3 regions of the Serratia sp. KH_031 genome follow, and region 3 is predicted to be linked to each of the others. Evidence: riboswitches for the same ligand, from Rfam matches in the RefSeq annotation. Region 3 holds a riboswitch; each other region holds the start of a gene.
What was found. A riboswitch is a leader RNA that binds a small molecule or an ion and turns the genes downstream of it on or off. The one in region 3 is predicted to bind thiamine pyrophosphate.

Region 1 (4,295 bases), 1.2 Mb from region 3:
CGTAAGCTTGGACGATCGTGTTCTTCGAATTTTCTTATTTGCATGAAAGAACCTGCGATAGTGTGATTATCTGTCATTCAGGGAGGCCAACTGCTTGATATTTCGTATTCAACCCTCCATGATTTGCCCAATACGGTAGGTTTGTGAGTAATAGATGATAAGGGGAGCAAGATGGCCGATTACCAGCCACCTTATACCATAACGCCAACCATACTGAATCAAGTGGTTGAGGTGGGTGAATTATTGGGACGTTGGGCAGCGCAAGCTGAACAATCCTCCCCTTTATTACGCAAAGAGAATCGCATCCGTACAATACAGGCGTCACTCGCTATTGAGCATAATAGTCTGTCGACTGAACAAGTTACTGCAATTATGGACGGCAAACGAGTCCTAGCTCCGGCAAAAGATATTCAAGAAGTACGTAATGCTATTTTGGCTTATGAAAGCCTACCGGACTGGCGGAGTCATCAATTAGATGATTTGTTGAATGCACACCGCTTACTCATGATGGGATTAGTCGATACTCCAGGGCAACTGCGCCAGGGTAATGTGGGCGTCTATCGTGAAAGACAACTGATCCATATGGCTCCACCTGCCAATCAGTTACAACGTTTGGTTGGCGATCTACTCACATGGTTGCAGCACACTGACATCCACCCGCTAATTGCCAGTTCTATCTTCCATTATGAATTTGAATTTATTCATCCATTTGCTGATGGTAATGGGCGTATGGGGCGTTTATGGCAAACACTGATTCTCAGTGAGTGGCGCTCAGAGCTGGCTTGGCTACCGGTAGAAACGTTGATTCATAATCAACAACAGGAATATTACCGAGTATTAGGGGAGTGCGATAGAGTCAGTGATTGCACGCTTTTCATCCAATTTATGTTGGGTAAGTTGGTTGCGGCATTAACTGAAGGGATCAGCTCACAGAGTGCTGAGATGTCGGTAGAAATGTCGGTAGAAATGTCGGTAGAAAATAAGCCACCTTTAAGCTCGACGGCAGAGCGTATTCTCGCGGTAATTACTGGCAACCCCACTATCACCATCGTTCAACTGGCTGGTGAGTTGGGCGTCAGCAATCGTACTATTGAACGCAATATCAATACATTACAGGAAAGAAGACGCTTAGTGAGGGTAGGGGCAACGAAAAACGGTTATTGGCGAGTTGTTTGATGAAGGCGTATGTTTGCCAAGAGGCCGACTTCCGCAGGTGATTTACAAGTTTCTTTACTGACAGTACTCTATCAACGCTTTATTAAAATTTGATTTAAATGACTCGGGGTGCCTATCTAGGCTGAGAAATACCCGTATTACCTGAACTGGATAATGCCAGCGGAGGGAAGTCTCGGTGCCCCAACCGGCCCCGCCTTCTTGAACGCCGGTTGGGAGTAGCATGAACACTCGACCTACCTTAGTGGCTCAACCACGCATTAATGCGCTAACCATTGCAGGCACCGATCCTAGCGGTGGAGCCGGCATTCAAGCCGATCTGAAAGCCTTCTCTGCGCTTGGTGCTTATGGCACCAGTGTGATTACCGCATTGGTTGCGCAGAATACTCGTGGTGTGCAATCGGTCTATCAAATCGAACCCACTTTTGTTGCCGCTCAATTGGACTCGGTATTGAGCGATGTGCGTATCGACAGCGTCAAGATGGGTATGTTGGCGAATGCGCAGATTGTCCAAACGGTGGCGGAGCGTCTGCGTCATTATCAACCGCCGTTTGTGGTGTTAGATACTGTGATGCTAGCAAAAAGTGGCGATCCGCTATTAGCACCGGAAGCGGTGGAATCAGTCCGTCGTGAGCTATTGCCGCTGGTATCGATCATTACCCCTAACTTACCGGAAGCCGCCGCGTTGTTGCAGTGTGCCCCGGCACAAAATGAAATGCAGATGCGTGAACAAGGTCGGGCACTGCTCGCGATGGGATGTCAGGCGGTGCTGATGAAGGGCGGCCATCTTAGCGAGGGGGAAAGCCCAGACTGGTTGTTTAGCGCACAACAAGAACAACGTTTTACCGCACCACGCATTGCGACCCGTCATACCCACGGCACTGGCTGTACTTTATCTGCGGCATTGGCGGCACTGCGTCCACGTTATGATTGTTGGGCAGATACAGTCGCGGCAGCAAAGAATTATCTACAACAGGCGTTGCAGCAGGCGGACTCCTTGGAGGTTGGACAAGGGAGCGGACCGGTACATCATTTTCATGCATGGTGGTAACTCAACTTTTTCAATCAATAGTGGTCTGATTGATTTAGGTGTTATTTAACAGGATCGGGCCATGACAGGAAAAAGCGCAGCTTATCTTATATTATGTGGCGCATTACTCAGTTTTAGCCTGAGTAGCACCGCCGAAACGCTCGATACCACCGCAGATTTGATCCAACAGCCGGGCTATCAAACCAGTTGGCAGAGTATGGTGAAGGGGCAGGCCAAATTACCTGGTTGGGCGCGCAAAGGTGTGGGGACTTCAACACCGCCAACGACGGTTAATTGGCAAGGGCAAAACTATCTAGTGGGCAATATTTGTAAACCCCATGATTGCTCTAATAATTTTATGTTAATCGCGTTCAAAAGCGATAAATCCCAAGTATGGGGTGTGCGGGTAGAAGTGGCTGCTCAACCGGGCGCGATAGAGCACCCTAAAAAATACGCTAAGTATCAGTGGTTGGGGAAACCTAACGACAGCATTAAGGCATTGCTGAATCAGCAGTTAGCTGAAGATCCTAATTGGAAGTAAGTTACAAATGAAATCGTTCTGACCACGGGTGATGTTCCTCTTGGTTCCACAATGTCATGAGCAACTCGACAAAGCTGTTGGCGCAAGGGGATAACGATGCATCGCGGCGTTTGACCAATCCTAAGGTGCGCCGGATGACGGGATCAACCAGTGGTTTGCTGACTAAGGTCGGATGACCATGTTTGGGCATTGCCAAGCTAGGCAGTGCCGCAATGCCCAGCCCCGCCTCGACCAAACCCAGTGACGTCGACAAATGGCGAACTTCATAGAACCATTCCGGGCGTAAGCCAATCTTTTTTAATTCTTCTTCGATCAACAGCCGATTACCGCTGGAACGTCGTACACCAATCAGTTTGTGTTGCAGTAACTCCTGCCATGACACCAGTTTTTGCTGGCTTAAAGGATGATCGTGCCGGCAAGCGACGACAAAAGGTTCGCTGACTAGTGGGGTAAATTCGATATTGGCGTTTGTGACGTTGTTCATATTAATACCAAAATCGGCATCCCCACTGAGTACGGCTTCGAGACAGTCATACGCGCTATGCTCCAGTATACGGATACCAATATTGGGGTATTTATTGTTAAAGGTTTTGATCACATCAGGCAAAAAATAGAAGGTTGCGGTGGGGACGCAAGATAAGGTGATGTGACCCGTTTGGCTAGCAGCTAACTCATCGATACTGAGTAATGAGCTATCAAAAATAGTGATGAGATTCTGTGCATTGGGCAGTAGTTGCTGACCGATGCGTGTTAAGGTTACTTTTCTGGTGGTGCGCTCAAATAACGGTTTACCTAAATTCTCTTCGAGTTTTTTAATTCTGCGTGTTAAAGCAGATTGAGTGATATTTAACATGCTGGCAGCTTTAGTGAAGCAACCGGTCTGCGCTATCTTAACAAAAGCCTTAATTCCCTGTAGTTCATTTTTCATAAAAATCCTTGTTCATGCGGGTATGTGGTAAATAAAATTAATTAAATACTTTTCATTTATGATCAAATGGCATTAATCATTTCTTATTTTGCATTAGTGTCGCCGTTGTCCTCATGGGATTATGCGCGAAATTTCGCGATTGACATAATTTAATGAGGATATGTGATGCTAAAGATTCCTTGTGTATTAATGCGAGGTGGAACCTCGAAAGGCGCTTTTATTTTGGCTGAGCATTTGCCTGATAATATAGATGAGCGTAATGAAATATTGCTTTCCATAATGGGAGCCGGTCATGAGTTGGAAATAGACGGCATTGGTGGAGGGAGCCCACAAACCAGTAAAGTTGCCATTATCAGCCCTTCTTCCGACCCGAATGCTGATGTGGATTACCTGTTTGCTCAGGTTATGGTGCAACAACGTCAGGTCGATACCACCCCTAATTGCGGCAATATGCTGTGTGCTGTTGGCCCGTTTGCCATTGAACAGGGGCTAATCCCCGCGACCGATCCCGTCACACAGGTTCGTATTCGTAACGTTAATACCAACACCTTAGTCAATGCGGAAATACAAACACCAGATGGTGTAGTGACCTATGAAGGCGACACGACTATTGATGGCGTTCC
Region 2 (4,295 bases), 1.0 Mb from region 3:
TAGCGCTTGGCTGAGGCGTTGGCTGACAATCACCAATCCCAGACAACATGCCAGTTGGATGAGTGCCAACAGCGCGGCGCGATTGAGATCGTAGTCGTAACTGAGCGCCTGATAGATAGCCAGTTCGATGGTGGTGGCCTGTGGCCCGCCGCCGAGTGAGAGCACAGTGGCAAAACTGGCGAAGCACAGCATAAAAATCAGGGCGGCGCTGGGTAGGATTTGGCGACGTAACGCGGGCCATTCGACAAAACGGAACTGTTGCCAGCCGTTCATGCCCAACTGTGCCGCAAGCTGGCGCTGTTCTGTCGGAATATTTTCTAATGACTGCAATAACAAACGTGTCGCTAGCGGCATGTTGAAAAACATATGCGCCAGCAGGATGCCTTGCAGGCCGTAAGGTGAAAAACTGTAATTGATGCCCAGCCAACCACATAGCGCGGCTAACCAACCTTGGCGGCCATATACACTAAGCAAACCGAATACCGCGACCAGTACCGGAAGCACCAACGTCATGGCACATAGGCGTAATAACAGTGTGCGACCGGGGAAGTGGCGACGGTATAACGCTCGCGCCAGCAGAATGGCTGGCAGCACGGAAACCAACGCCGATAACAGCGCTTGCCAGAACGTGAAACGCACCACGTGCCACAGATAACTGTCTTGCCAGATAACCACCTGCCAATCGCTTTGCGGTGCGTGTCGCCATAGCGATCCAAACGCCAGTAAAGCGATCAGCAGGATCAGGCCGCAGGCGATCAGCCCCGGCCAGAGCCAACGGGCGATTAGCGGCTGACGGCGGTTTGCCATGTCCGAATCCAATTACCTCGTTGTTTCGCCACTTCTGTCGAACTGTATTGCAATGCAGTTTGCGGAACGGTCATTTGATCAAACCCGGCTGGCAACGTGGTTTTGATCACCGGATACATCCAGTTGCCGGTTGGGATACTGTCTTGGAATGCTGGCGTTAGCATAAATTGCATAAAGCGTTCTGCCAGCTCCGGCTGCTTGCTGGCTTTCAACTTGCCAGCGACTTCCACTTGCAGGTAGTGGCCTTCGCTGAAGTTGGCGGCGGCGTAGTTATCTTTCTTCTCGGCAATTAAATGGTAAGCCGGGGAAGTGGTGTAACTGAGCACCAAATCACCTTCACCTTTCAGGAACAAACCGTAAGCCTCACTCCAACCTTTAGTGACGGTAACGGTTTTCTTGGCCAATTGTTGCCACGCTTGTGGAGCTTGATCGCCATACACTTTTTGCATCCATAACAGCAGACCTAACCCCGGTGTACTGGTGCGTGGATCTTCGTAAATCACTTTCCACGGCTGATCGCTTTCCACCAATTCTTTCAGGCTTTTCGGCGGGTTTTTCAGTTTCTGTTTGTTGTAAACAAAGGCGAAATAGCCGTAATCATAAGGCACGAAGGTTGTGTCCTGCCAGCCGCCCGGAACGGTCAATTTACTGGTGTCGACATCGCTAGGTGCGAACAAGCCGGTTTGTTGTGCGGCTTGTAACAGGTTGTTATCTAACCCAAGTACGACGTCAGCACTGCTGTTTTTGCCTTCCATACGTAGACGGTTGAGCAACGAGACTCCATCTTCCAGCGCGACAAATTTCAGTTCGCAATTGCAGTCAGCTTCAAAGGCTTTTTTGACCGCTGGGCCGGGTCCCCAATCGGCAGCAAAGGAATCGTAGGTGTAAACCGTTAACGTCGGCTTGGCGAACACTGGCGCAGCGGCCAGTAATAATAGGCAGGGCAGTAATTTTTTGAACACTTTGCACTCCTGAAAAATAGGGGGCAAGGCATCTGAGTGGTGGCAGTGAAGCTCGCTCAAATCCCTCCGCCGGCATGACTCCGGATCAGGTTCGACGGGTTTACTCTCAGCCCAAAACCGTATTGTGTTTTGGACACCCCGTTGAGACGGCGCAATTGTAAAGGTAAAGTTGCGTAGGTGAAAGTCACTTTATTTCCACCATACTTTCAAGCTATCTCTTTGTTAGCTGCATTACTTGGCTTATGTATGAGTCTTGCCTCGGTAAGCTCATTTTCCATCAACGCAGTCATAACATGGCCATGTGTATTGGTGAACAGTGCTCTTACTCATGAGCTATGGGGACAGGATGTAGGCGATGGGGTTGCCGATATGATGGTTTGGATTTGCAGTTATTGGGAGTTCTGCGTAACGGAATGCGACTCACTACAGATAGTTAGTCATCACGATGTCCATTAGATCAGGGTTTGGAACCGACTCAACTCCTTCACTGTTTGTGGTAAGCCTTGCCGGATAAGCGCATTAAGATACTCATCAACTGTTTTTTGGTGGTTTTCTCAAGCTGCGACGTTGTTTGTTTACTGCAGAAAGTACAAGTGCCTGATTCAAATCGAACAGATCAGTAATAAAATCATCTGGATGTAGTGCTTCAATACCAAAAATATCAAGCGATTGTAGGGGGAAATCCTTCAGATTGAACGTGACTATAATCTCTGCATTGCTACGGATCGCTGCAGCAACAACATGCCGATCATCTGCATCGGGGATATCGATACTGGCAACCAGTGGTTCAAATCCCGAAACCATCGCATCAGGAATCGCTTGATTCATGAGTACGCCCGTTCTTTTGATTTGGGTGGCGTCAAGATCTGGCCTATCGGCAATCAAGTTACGTTGCCATTCATGTTCAATAACGACCGTCCACTTAGGTTGATACAGCCCAGTTAATCCTAGGTGCATCAATAAATCCCGTAGTAACGATGGGTAAAGCACACAAGCATCTAAAACTACGGGATAAGGTGAGTGAGTCATTAGTAAAATCCAAGCTCCTGACTGTGGTCTGCCAATTCCTGCATGGCCTCATTGCTTTTATTATCCCGCTGTTCTTTGTACCCCATCAGGTCAGCAAAAAGCACGCGGCGGTGACGACCAGTTTTATGGAAGGGTAGCTTACCTTCCTCCAACAATTTCACCATGTGTGGACGTGAAACATTCAGAATATTGGCGGCTTCCTGCGTAGTTAATTCCGCATGCACAGGAACAACCTGAACCGCGTTACCCACGGCCAACTCACCTAAAATTGACATAAGCAGTGTCAGTGAAGACGTCGGTAATTCGATTTGATGAGTGTTGTTATCTGCGTCCTGAATCGAAATCTTTTGTGTTTCCACCTTCGTGGAGAGATAGGTAGCAAGTTCCCTTTGTCCACGTACTGCGGCCTCAATCTCCCTTGGAGCTGGAAGGCTCAAGTTATCAAGAATTGAGTTTGTCATTTCAGTATTCCAATTTAAGTTTACGATGAAGTTTTCAGTTTCAGATTAGGGGGTTAATGTTAATTGTGATTCGCTATAAATTATTTTATTCGAAATAAACGAAAATCGCAATAAACGAAACGAACTCCCCCGAGAGTGACTTGGAAGAAACTCATTGGATTTACTTGATGTACTCGAATTATTTAGGGTCTACCTCCGGCGGTGCAAACCAAGCTGATTTGAAGTCAAACCAACCTAGGGTATTCATGCGCACACCGCGCATGGTGCGTTGACCATGCAGTTGCAGCCAGTGGTGGAATAAAGGATGTAACTGATGCTGGCTAACCAATCGTTGGCAAAATTCAGCCAGCGGTAGGGCGTTAGCTCGCCATAAATCGGCATCCTGACGAAGATCTTCGTTCATACAATGCTGGATTAACGGTGTTTCATAGAGCGTAGCGAACAGCGAAAATTCTAACGGTAAGGTGAAGTTGGCGCTGCCGAGCCATAAGTCGCTGTTGGCTTCACCTTTGTGCCAGATGTCATAGTCGACAATTTGAATCTTCAACTGGATGTCGTGCTGCGCCAGCAAGGGCTCGATCGCTTGCTGGATGGCGTGAAACTCTGAGTGCTCGTTGTAATAGGTCAGCGTCAACTCGGTGAGCCCGCTGGGTTTGGGTTGTTGCGTTAACGCTCGGTTGTGATGCCAGCGGGGTAACAGGCCGTAGGCCGGAGACCAATAACGTTGATAGATTGCTCCGGCGTTGCTCAACAAAGAGATCGGGTTAATCAGTTCACATAACCAACTGCGGATAGCCGGATCGGCCACTAAGGTTGAACGTTGATCGAACAGTAGGAAATAGCAGCCTTCCTCCAACCGACTTTCCAACTCATTTTTACCGGTATCGTCTCCCTGTAATTGCACACCGGAATGTACCAGTTCTTCGCTTACCTCCGGCAATACCCAGATATTGACCTCATCGATCAGGGCGCGGTAACCGAAATAATCATCAAAAGCATGAATTTTCATTTGGCTTGGGTGATTGCGCACCACGCT
Region 3 (4,295 bases):
ATCCTGATGAATACCGTGCCCAAGGTTGAAGACATGACCTTCACCTTGCCCAAAACCAGCCAAAATGGTTTCGACTTCCTGACCGATACGTTCTGGGGATGCGTACAGCATGGAAGGGTCCATGTTGCCTTGCAGTGCAACCTTATCACCTACGCGACGACGCGCATCGGCAATATCGGTTGTCCAATCAAGGCCGAGCGCATCACAACCGGTCGCGGCCATTGCCTCCAGCCACTGACCGCCACCTTTGGTAAATAGCGTCACCGGTACACGGCGCCCCTCATTTTCACGCAATAGGCCATCAACGATTTTATGCATGTAATGCAGCGAGAACTCGCGGTAATCACGGCCAGTCAATACACCGCCCCAAGTATCGAATACCATCACCGACTGAGCACCGGCTTTGATTTGTGCATTGAGATACAAGATCACGCTGTCTGCCAGTTTATCCAGCAACAGATGCAGCGTCTGTGGTTCGGCATACATCATTTTTTTCAGCTTGGTGAAGGCTTTGCTGCTACCACCTTCCACCATATAGGTCGCCAATGTCCACGGGCTGCCGGAGAAACCAATCAGCGGCACTGCGCCTTTCAGCTCTCGACGGATGGTACGCACCGCGTTCATCACATAGCCCAATTCATCTTCTGGATCGAAGGCTGGCAACTTCTCTACATCGGCACGACAAGTAATAGGGGAAGAAAAACGTGGACCTTCGCCGGTTTCGAAATAGAGCCCCAACCCCATTGCATCAGGGATGGTGAGGATGTCAGAGAACAGAATCGCCGCGTCCAGCGCATAGCGGCGCAGCGGTTGCAATGTGACTTCGCAGGCCAATTCAGCATTCTTGCACAACGACATAAAGTCGCCAGCTTCGGCACGAGTGGCTTTATATTCAGGCAAATAACGACCGGCCTGACGCATCATCCATACTGGGGTCACATCTACCGGCTGGCGCAACAGCGCACGCAGATAACGATCGTTCTTCAACTCATTCATTGATTTGGCTCCATGATTCAACTCGCGCCATTGTACATTATTCTGCCCGGCACAGCGCCACCGTGTCTTCGATCAACCGCCGCGCGACCGTACCCGGCGGTGGCAGCAACGGCAATTGATCGTAACGATACCAACCGGCGTTCAGTAGCTCTTTCGGATCGTGGCAGATCTCACCGCGATGATAGTCGGCCATAAAGGCCATCATCAATGAGTGTGGGAACGGCCAAGGCTGCGAGGTGACATAGCGCAGGTTTTTGATTTCAATATTGCTTTCTTCCATCACTTCACGCGCGACGGCCTGTTCCAGCGTTTCACCGACTTCGACGAATCCAGCCAGCACGGTATGAATACCACCGCGATGCCGCACATGTTGCGCCAGCAGAATTTTGTCATCGCGGCGAATAGCGACGATGACACAAGGGGCGATTTGCGGATAATAACGTTCGCGACAGTTACCGCACAGGCAGGCGTTTTCGGTGCGGCTTAGGTGCATTTCATGACCACAGTAGCCACAAAATTTATGGGAGCGATAGAAGTCCGCCAGTTGCACACCGCGTCCTGCGAGTTGGAATAAGCCGCGATCCAGATCTAGCACTTGTCTGACCGAGCCCATTTCATTCGGCATAGCTTGGCGTACCAACCAGACCGCAGAACCTTCCCATTCACCAATCTGTCGAGCCGCTTTTCCCGTCAGTGCGAATTGATCGGCGCTACCCAATGGCAATTCACCATTCGGTAACCAAAGTTTGCTTTCATGGCTGACGATCCACCAGCCATATTCATTACCTGTTAATGCAAGTTCCATATCGTTGTTGCACAACCTCAGCTTCACTGGCAATCTAGGAATGGTATTTGTTACATTTTCACAACTTATCGTTACTTTTTCTTACTTACGGAGTCAATCATGCTCAACCGATTGGACGGCCTGACTCAGCGCGTTGGTGGTAGTAATGACTTAGTTGACCAATGGCTGCAAGCTCGAAAACAGTTACTGGTCGCCTATTGCAGCTTGGTGGGTATCAAACCGAATAAAGAAAAGCATACGCCGCTAAATGAAAAAGCGCTGGAGAACTTTTGCCATAATCTGGTGGATTACCTGTCTACCGGACATTTTCACTGTTATGACAAGATTATCAAGCAGGTAGAAAGCGCTTCCAGTCAGAAAATGAGTTTGGCGGTCAATGTTTATCCCAAATTGTGGGCCAATACCGAAAAGATTATGGCCTTCCACGACCACTATACCAATGTCGAAATCGACGATGATTTATGTCTGGAACTCAATCAGGCACTGTCAAACATCGGTGAAACGCTGGCGGCTCGCTTCACTTTAGAGGATAAGCTGATCCAGTTGGCAGAGGAAACTTGGCAACCGAATAGCGCTACCGGTTAAGCAAGTTAAAATTTTGTAGTTTTTTTTATTTCCCCTCCTATACTGGAGGCTCTTGTCGGAGTGCCTAGTGCTAACTTTTAAGCTAGCCAGGCTGAGACCGTTAATTCGGGATCCGCGGAACCTGATCGGGTTAGTACCCGCGAAGGGAACAAGAGTAATCAATTACCACAGACAAAGTGCATCACCGCAGTTTGTCTTGCTGGTCACCATCGTTACTCCCGCCAAGCTCCAGACAAGCAATTTTCCCAACTCACCACACTGGTAGGAATTTGCTATGTCTAATATGAATAATGTCCGTCCCCGCAAGCAACAACGTGAAGACGCTCAGCAGTTTATCAATACTCTACAAGGTGTTGTTTTCCCTAACTCCCGTCGTATCTACCTTGAAGGTTCACGCAGTGACATACAGGTGCCAATGCGTGAGATCCAACTTAGCCCGACGCTGATCGGCGGCAGCAAAGACAACCCGCAATACGAACCTAACGAAGCCATTCCAATCTATGACACCGCGGGATCGTATGGCGATCCGCAAGCCAAATTGGACGTTCACGCCGGGTTAGCCAAACTACGCGCTGACTGGATTATCGAACGTAACGATACCGAAACCTTAAACAGCGTCAGTTCCGGCTTCACCCAGCAACGTCTGGCGGATGAAGGTTTAGATCATTTGCGGTTTGAACATTTGCCACAGCCACGTAAAGCGCAGGCCGGTAAGTGCGTCACCCAATTGCACTACGCACGTGCAGGCATCGTCACACCGGAAATGGAGTTCATCGCCATCCGTGAAAATATGGGGCGTGAGCGCATTCGTGGCGAAGTACTGCGTCAGCAGCATCCAGGGCAAGCCTGGGGCGCTAATCTGCCGGAAAATATCACGCCGGAATTTGTCCGAGCCGAAGTCGCCGCCGGGCGCGCCATTATTCCTGCGAATATTAATCACCCCGAATCTGAACCGATGATCATCGGCCGTAACTTCTTGGTGAAGGTTAACGCCAATATTGGCAACTCGGCGGTGACCTCTTCGATCGAAGAAGAAGTCGAGAAACTGGTGTGGTCAACGCGTTGGGGCGCGGATACCGTGATGGATTTATCGACTGGCCGCTATATTCACGAAACCCGCGAATGGATCCTACGTAATAGCCCAGTACCAATCGGCACCGTACCTATCTATCAGGCGTTGGAAAAAGTCAACGGCGTGGCGGAAAACCTAACTTGGGAAATGTTCCGCGATACCTTGCTGGAACAGGCCGAACAAGGCGTCGACTACTTCACTATTCATGCGGGTGTGTTGTTGCGTTACGTACCGATGACCGCCAAACGCCTAACCGGTATTGTATCGCGCGGCGGTTCGATCATGGCGAAATGGTGCCTGTCGCATCATCAGGAAAACTTCCTCTATCAGCATTTCCGTGAAATTTGTGAAATCTGCGCCGCCTATGATGTCTCGCTGTCGTTGGGTGATGGCCTGCGCCCCGGCTCAATTCAGGATGCCAACGATGAAGCTCAATTCGCTGAACTACACACGCTGGGTGAACTGACCAAGATCGCCTGGGAGTATGACGTACAGGTGATGATCGAAGGCCCCGGTCACGTGCCAATGCAGATGATCCGCCGCAACATGACTGAAGAGTTGGAGCACTGCCACGAAGCACCATTTTATACTTTAGGACCATTGACCACCGATATCGCCCCGGGCTACGACCATTTCACTTCTGGCATCGGTGCCGCAATGATTGGCTGGTTCGGCTGTGCGATGTTGTGTTACGTGACGCCGAAAGAGCATCTCGGCTTGCCGAACAAAGAGGACGTCAAACAAGGGCTGATCACCTACAAGATCGCCGCACACGCTGCCGATCTGGCAAAAGGTCATCCGGGTGCGCAAATCCGCGATAACGCCATGTCGAAAGCT

Region 1: linked by a shared signal. The riboswitch ahead of thiD (bifunctional hydroxymethylpyrimidine kinase/phosphomethylpyrimidine kinase) and the one ahead of thiC (phosphomethylpyrimidine synthase ThiC) in region 3 are both predicted to bind thiamine pyrophosphate.
Region 2: linked by a shared signal. The riboswitch ahead of thiB (thiamine ABC transporter substrate binding subunit) and the one ahead of thiC (phosphomethylpyrimidine synthase ThiC) in region 3 are both predicted to bind thiamine pyrophosphate.

The regions. Positions count from the first base shown of each region.
Region 1 covers NZ_CM174496.1:1,515,423-1,519,717, forward strand. Annotated here, with positions in the region: gene AC3ISQ_RS06665 (GNAT family N-acetyltransferase) at 1-44, opposite strand, end outside; gene AC3ISQ_RS06670 (Fic family protein) at 172-1,176, shown strand; TPP riboswitch at 1,271-1,361, shown strand; gene thiD (bifunctional hydroxymethylpyrimidine kinase/phosphomethylpyrimidine kinase) at 1,397-2,224, shown strand; gene AC3ISQ_RS06680 (inhibitor of vertebrate lysozyme family protein) at 2,286-2,744, shown strand; gene AC3ISQ_RS06685 (LysR family transcriptional regulator) at 2,746-3,672, opposite strand; gene AC3ISQ_RS06690 (4-oxalomesaconate tautomerase) at 3,838-4,295, shown strand, end outside.
Region 2 covers NZ_CM174496.1:4,113,692-4,117,986, reverse strand. Annotated here, with positions in the region: gene thiP (thiamine/thiamine pyrophosphate ABC transporter permease ThiP) at 1-807, opposite strand, end outside; gene thiB (thiamine ABC transporter substrate binding subunit) at 783-1,769, opposite strand; TPP riboswitch at 1,813-1,920, opposite strand; partial or broken gene AC3ISQ_RS18505 (hypothetical protein) at 2,222-2,284, opposite strand; gene AC3ISQ_RS18500 (PIN domain-containing protein) at 2,301-2,798, opposite strand; gene AC3ISQ_RS18495 (helix-turn-helix domain-containing protein) at 2,798-3,259, opposite strand; gene sgrR (HTH-type transcriptional regulator SgrR) at 3,438-4,295, opposite strand, start outside.
Region 3 covers NZ_CM174496.1:321,676-325,970, reverse strand. Annotated here, with positions in the region: gene hemE (uroporphyrinogen decarboxylase) at 1-996, opposite strand, end outside; gene nudC (NAD(+) diphosphatase) at 1,034-1,801, opposite strand; gene rsd (sigma D regulator) at 1,901-2,386, shown strand; TPP riboswitch at 2,433-2,551, shown strand; gene thiC (phosphomethylpyrimidine synthase ThiC) at 2,661-4,295, shown strand, end outside.